Regions from separate parts of the Marinobacter sediminum genome, predicted to be linked through region 2. Evidence: predicted binding sites of a transcription regulator. Region 2 holds the regulator's gene; the other holds the start of a gene.
What was found. The regulator LexA, encoded in region 2, represses DNA repair genes until DNA is damaged. The targets are predictions, from matches to a motif close to CTGTNTNNNNANACAG.

Region 1 (3,416 bases), 1.9 Mb from region 2:
CCAGCGACTCAAGCTTGGCGCGGGTCAGCTTCACGTTCATGTGCTTCGGACCACTGGCATCGGCAGTGATGTAAGGCAGGTTCACATCAGTCTGCTGACTGCTGGAAAGCTCGATTTTCGCCTTTTCACCCGCTTCCTTCAGACGCTGCATGGCCAGGGAGTCACCGCGCAGATCAATACCGCTGTCCTTCTTGAACTGATCCGCCAGGAATTCGATGATTTTCAGGTCGAAGTCTTCACCACCCAGGAAGGTGTCACCGTTAGTGGCCAGTACTTCGAACTGGTGCTCGCCATCGACATCGGCAATCTCAATGATGGACAGGTCAAAGGTACCGCCACCAAGGTCATAGACTGCTACAGTGCGGTCACCGCTCTTCTTGTCCAGGCCATAGGCCAGGGCAGCCGCGGTCGGCTCGTTGATGATGCGCTTCACTTCCAGACCGGCAATCTTGCCTGCGTCTTTGGTCGCCTGGCGCTGGCTGTCGTTAAAGTAGGCCGGAACAGTGATAACCGCTTCAGTTACTTTCTCGCCCAGGTAATCTTCCGCAGTCTTCTTCATCTTCTTCAGAACTTCTGCAGATACCTGAGGCGGAGCCATCTTCTCGCCCTTAACCTCTACCCACGCATCGCCGTTGTCAGCCTTGGCGATTTTGTACGGCACCATCTTGATGTCTTTCTGAACCACATCGTCTTCAAAACGACGGCCGATCAGACGCTTGATGGCATACAGGGTGTTGTGCGGGTTGGTAACGGCCTGACGCTTCGCAGACTGGCCAACCAGCGTTTCACCATCATCGGTATACGCAATGATGGAAGGGGTGGTGCGATCACCCTCGGCGTTTTCAATAACTTTTACCTTGTCACCATCCATGATGGCCACGCAGGAGTTTGTGGTTCCCAGATCGATACCAATAATCTTGCTCATTGAGTCACTCCAATTCTTCTGAATACTTTCCCGGAAAAATTAATCCGGCTTTCGCCATTTACTGGCTATATTGGCGCTTTAATCGGCTTTTCAAGCCTGCTCATCAATTTTTGGTCCGTCTGCCGCCTTGGCTACAACAACCATGGCCGGGCGCACCACGCGACCATTGAGCAAATACCCTTTCTGCACTACAGCAACGACACTGTTCGGCTCTGCATCAGGAGCCGGCACCATGGACATGGCCTCGTGTTGCTGCGGATCGAACGGCTCACCCGCAGGATTCAGCTGTTCAACATTGAATTTTTTCAGGCTCGCCATGAACAGGTCGAGCGTCATCTCAACACCTTCGCGAATGGAGGCAACCAATTCACCGGTGTTCTCGTTGGCTTCGGTGCTTTCTACCGCTTTTTCAAGGCTATCCGCTACCGGGAGCAATTCTTTAACGAATTTTTCCAGGGCAAACTTGTGGGCCTTCTCCACATCTATCTCAGCTCGACGGCGCACATTCTGCATCTCCGCCTGGGAGCGCAACATTTGCTCCTGAGCTTCCTGGACCTGGGCCTGCAGGGCCTCCATCTCGGACCCTTCGCCCTCGGTGCCGGGATCTCCACCTGCCTGAGCCTCCTCGGCCGCAGCTTCGGTGGCGTCCTTCAGCTCATCCTCTACCTGTTCGTTGCGCTTTTCGTCAGTGCTCATGACTACTCCTGCTGGATTTCCGGCGGCCAGCTTCACACCGGCCGATTAAACATGGCTTCCGGCCGCAGCGAGCCGGAAAACTGTATTTGCGAACGAATATGGGGCCCCGATGCCAGGTTTCAACCACCACACACCTCAATTCTGAAGAAATTCCCATCCTCACATTTGCAAACAGCAAAAACCCTGTATATATTCACAGTCACTGTATGAAATCACAGTGTTTTGCCAGATCCCTTTCATTGACTGGCCAATACACTGGCTCGAAAGACGCGGAGGTCATCTGCATGCTCACACAGCTTACGGTTTCCAATTACGCCATTGCCGAACGGGTAGAACTCCAGTTCAGCAAAGGTATGACAGCACTGACCGGCGAGACCGGTGCCGGCAAATCCATTGTTCTGGATGCGCTTGGGCTGGCCATGGGTGGCCGGGCTGACGCCGGCGCGGTGCGTCATGGAGCAAAGCGGGCAGATATAACGGCAACCTTCGACGTATCCAGCATTCCCGAGGCCGTCCAGTGGCTGGAAAATCACGAACTCGATGACGATGACGACTGCATTCTGCGCCGGGTAATCAGCAAGGATGGGCGTTCGCGTGCCTACATCAATGGCCAGCCCTGCCCCCTCGCCCATCTGAAGGATCTCGGCGGTGTGCTGATGGATATTCACAGCCAGCACCAACACCAGTCTCTGCTGCGCAAAGAAACTCACCGCAAACTGCTGGACGAGTTTGCCGGCGTGGAAAGCCTGGCGGCAGACACCCACGCAGCCTGGAAAACCTGGAACCAGACTCGCCAGCGCCTGACCGAACGCCAACAAAACGCAGACGAAGCGGAAGCGAAACTGCAGTTGCTGAGATACCAGGTGGAAGAGCTGGACAAACTGGCCCTGGAAGCAGGTGAGCAGGAGCAGCTGGAACAGGAGCAGGCCCAACTGAGCCAGGCCGATGCCGTGCTGCACAGCAGCCATCAGGCCGCCCAACTATGCACCGAAGAGGAAACCAGCGCCGCAGACCTGGTACGCCAGGCGCTTCAGCAGCTCGAGCAGTTACCGGTCGAGGTGCCTGCGTTGGCCGAAACCATCCAGATGCTGAGCGAAGCCCAGATTCAGATCAGCGAAGCGGGCGACAACCTGCGCCGTTTTGTGGACGACTACGAGGCCGACCCGGTTCGCCTGGAAGAGGTAGAGGAACGCCTGAGCGCGATCTATCAGATGGCCCGGAAACACCGCATCACGCCGGAAGAACTGACGGTTCTGCATCAGCGGTTGAGCGCGGAACTTGCGGAGCTGGACAACGGTGAAGGCAGCCTGGAGCAACTGGAGGCAGAGCTGGAGAAGCAGCGCGCAAACTTTGACGCACTGGCCGGCAGACTGACCGACGCTCGCGAGCAGGCCGCCGTGGAGCTGGACCAGCGCATTGCTGAAGAACTGGCACCGCTGAGCATGCCGTCGGTGCAATTTGTGACTCACCTTAACCGCAACACCAACGGCGAACCGGCGCCTCACGGCCAGCAGGATATTGAGTTTCTGGTCAGCGCCAACCCGGGCCAGCCTGCTCGCCCGCTGGCAAAAGTCGCCTCCGGCGGTGAACTGTCCAGAATCAGCCTGGCCATTCAGGTGGTGGTCGCCCAGACCTCAACCACCCCAACCCTCGTGTTTGACGAGGTAGACGTGGGCATTGGCGGCGGAACCGCCGAAGTGGTCGGTCGCCTGCTCCGCAATCTTGGCGATAACGGCCAGGTCCTGTGCGTCACCCACTTGCCCCAGGTGGCAGCGCAGTGCCATCAGCACCTGTT
Region 2 (3,416 bases):
TGTGTCAGGTTGTGGATGCTCAGTTTACGCCGTTCACGGTATAGCGACCGAAGCTCCGCCAATTCGGCGCCATTGGCTGCTATCTGTTCCAGAATCACCCAGTCGTTCCAGACGTTGGAAAATCGCCAGGAAACGTTGTCAATGTCGCAGTCCGGCAAACGGTAATGCAGGGTGGGGCGGCTCTTGACGCGGGGATCATGAACGTAATTATGCAGTAAATCCGTATCGAGATGAGCAAAGAGTGGCAGGAGGTCCAGGGCGCGATTGCGGCTCGGGTTGGTCTCAAGGTAATCCCGCATCAGTTGGGTCTGGTCTGGTGCATAATCATCCTCCATCAGGAGGTCCGTAAACCTGGTGCTCCATGGCTCTATGTAGGTGGTCAACTTTCGACTGATATCGAGTTGGTGGCGTGCCTTAAGCCATTCATAAAGCCCGGCAAAAGCCTGGAGATAGCGAACCAGTGTCGACGGACGCAAATCGGGCAGTTCGGGGTTAAGTTGCAGACCGAACGCATAATAAATCGCTTCACGGCTACCCAGAGCGCCGGCCTGACGGAGATCATCCACCAGGGATTCGATTTCGTGGACTTTTCTGAAGGCCAGCGGTGGACTGATAATTTCCAGCGGGACAATACGCTCAGCCGCCGCGTCAATTACCTCCATGGCTTGTCCGCCAATATCCCGTATGGATTCGGGCAGGCGGTCATCCGCAAGATCCAGCTCCTTGATCGGGTCCGAATCGAGTTCAATCGTAAAAGTACCAAGACTGGTTTCCAGTTTGGTGACGTAACGGGACACCAGCGTCGGTTCCCCATCGAAAAACTTCGTCACGCGCGCTACCAGGTCGTCGTAGCTGATACCCGACAGCTCGATTTCTATACCGACCCGTCGATCCTTGCCTTCATTGACGGTGAGAATATCGGGCATTTTGCAGGCACTGGGATGCGTCATGAAACTCCCTGAGAAGCGGCTAAAAGTTTTCCAACAATATCATATTCGTTTGGACAGAAGGGGTTGCGTCGCCGACAGAAAAAAGCAAAGCCAGGCTTTACACTGGATAAAACACTGTATATAGTGAAATCACTGTATAAAAAAACAGGGGCAGGTAAGGTGCTCAAACCTGTCCAAAACCCGGTTATCCCGGTAATGGAGTAGCTTGATGAAGCTGACAGCAAGACAATCCCAAGTGCTGGAAATAATCCGGCGGTATCTGGATGAGACCGGCTACCCACCCACGCGTGCGGAAATCGCCGCAGAGCTCGGGTTTCGTTCCGCCAACGCGGCTGAAGAGCACTTACGTGCCTTGGCACGCAAAGGTGCCATTGAAATGGTACCCGGAGCCAGTCGTGGAATTCGTTTGCCAGAGGCTGAGCAGGATCTGGGACTTCCGGTGATTGGCCAGGTGGCGGCAGGCAGCCCCATTCTCGCCCAGGAACACGTCGAAGACCATGTCACACTGCAGCCAGACTTCTTCTCGCCGTCCGCCGATTATCTGCTCCGCGTACGCGGTATGAGTATGAAGGATATCGGCATCCTTGATGGGGACTTGTTGGCGGTTCATCGTACTCAGGATGTCCATAACGGTCAGGTCGTGGTTGCGCGGGTTGGGGAAGAAGAGGTCACTGTGAAGCGATTCCGCAAGGAAGGCTCGAAGGTGTATCTGGTGGCCGAGAATGAGGAATTTGCTCCGATTGAGGTCGATCTCACCGAGCAACAATTGTTTATTGAAGGTTTGGGAGTGGGTGTGATCCGTCGCTCTGATCTTCACTGATCGCATCGGGTCGCTACAGCAAGTTTGAAAGCGGGTGAATCATGGAACAACTGAGCTTCAATCAGAATCTGGCTTATCAGCAACGTGCTCTGTCCTACTCGGTGCCGACACCGGAGCGACGTTCTGTCATCCGTGCGCGACGCAGGGATGAATTCGACGATGTGGCCGTTGCTGGTAATGTGACTGAGATTATCTTGCCAAAGGGGCAGGTGGAGAATTTTCAGTTGCTGCTTCCGATGCTGACTCAGTTGAATCAGGAAAAGCGCTGGCTGGCCTGGATTGACCCGCCCCAGGCTCTGGTGAGCAAGTGGCAAAAAATGCACGGTATCGTAGCTGGTGAGCTACTGGTGCTTCGCTCCACCACCGAATATCCTGCTCAACAACTGGCCGAAAGAGCGCTGAGTGCAGGAACCTGCCATGCAGTCGTCATGTGGACCCGTAAGCTTGGGCGTACATCCTTTGAGGCGCTGCAGAATGCGTCTGCCAAAGGAAACAGCCACGGAGTAGTTCTTCGTCAGCGATGATTCAGGAGAGTCTGGCGGCGCAAAGTCGCGGCGCCAGACCGAACGGACGTTTCTTACCTAATCCGAGCGGGTTGATCAGTGAAGGGTATAGGAAGGCTGGACGTCCGCAGCTTCCAGTTCATCCTCTTCCCAGTCAATGTCATGGGCAACATTGCCAACCGCTTCGATGCCGGCTGCAATCATGGCCTTGGCAACCGACATATCCCGGTCTTCCATCATTTCACGGGCTTCTTCCGAAAACGAAATCTTCACTAGCGGTGCGCTGTCATCGTCAATTCGGCGCAGGGCATAATCGCCGTTGCTCAGTTGTACAATTTCAAAAAACGATGGTGACATTCGGTAAACCTTTCAGTTGGTGAGATCTGGCGCCTCTGAGTGATCAATCACCACTCACTGTGTTGCTCTTCCAGATCATCGGCAAAAGTTTTCATTGCGCTCAGTGTCTTCTGCAGTGAGGCTGCGGACCGGTCAGGTCCGGTATCTACAGAGACCGCAATAATATTCTCGTCGCTGACCGTTTTCCGGGTTGCTGGTGGGCGGCTCTGTGACATTTCCAGCTGGTCAAGGTGGTTCCACCAGCTGCCGGCCCGGCTTTCGAACTCGCGTAAGCGCACGACTTCACTGGTTGCTTCGCCAATTAATGAGGCAAGCTCATTCAGTGAGGCCGGCTCTTCTGTCCGGTATTGATAGAGTCGTGCGATCATAACCAGCAGCAGTGTTCGAGACCTCAGAAGCAGCTCAATAGAACCCTGAATCGCGGCTTCCCGGCTTAACGCCTGCTCCGCCTCTGTGTTCGTTCGGCCGCCAGCGGAGTTAATGGAGGGGTCGAGCAAACCCAGAAGGGTTCGAGCCATAAACAGTTTTTGTGAGACCAGCGAATGCCATTGTGAGGCCATAGGGTACCTGCGATCACGAGGCGGTCTTTTCAACCCGGAAAATTAATCATCCACTATAACATTTCCTGCAAACTATTTCTTCACCAGTCTGTGACCACTTCCGTTACACAAGAAGAAACAATCATTCACTTGAAACGATCGTTTGAATTTGGCAAAAAGGCGCCCGGCCGCGGACCTGGTGATCAGTGTGGCCCCACGGCATGGCTCCCCTAATTTGGTGGTTGCC

Region 1: recN (DNA repair protein RecN) is a predicted target of LexA. The motif match lies at 1,805-1,820, and genes of this name have one in related genera.

What each region holds. Positions count from the first base shown of each region.
Region 1 covers NZ_JAGTWY010000001.1:2,634,517-2,637,932, forward strand. The annotation lists gene dnaK (molecular chaperone DnaK) at 1-925, opposite strand, end outside; gene grpE (nucleotide exchange factor GrpE) at 1,016-1,621, opposite strand; gene recN (DNA repair protein RecN) at 1,906-3,416, shown strand, end outside.
Region 2 covers NZ_JAGTWY010000001.1:694,412-697,827, forward strand. The annotation lists gene KFJ24_RS03375 (amidoligase family protein) at 1-950, opposite strand, end outside; gene lexA (transcriptional repressor LexA) at 1,156-1,770, shown strand; gene KFJ24_RS03385 (cell division inhibitor SulA) at 1,812-2,294, shown strand; gene KFJ24_RS03390 (hypothetical protein) at 2,370-2,630, opposite strand; gene KFJ24_RS03395 (DUF6586 family protein) at 2,678-3,190, opposite strand.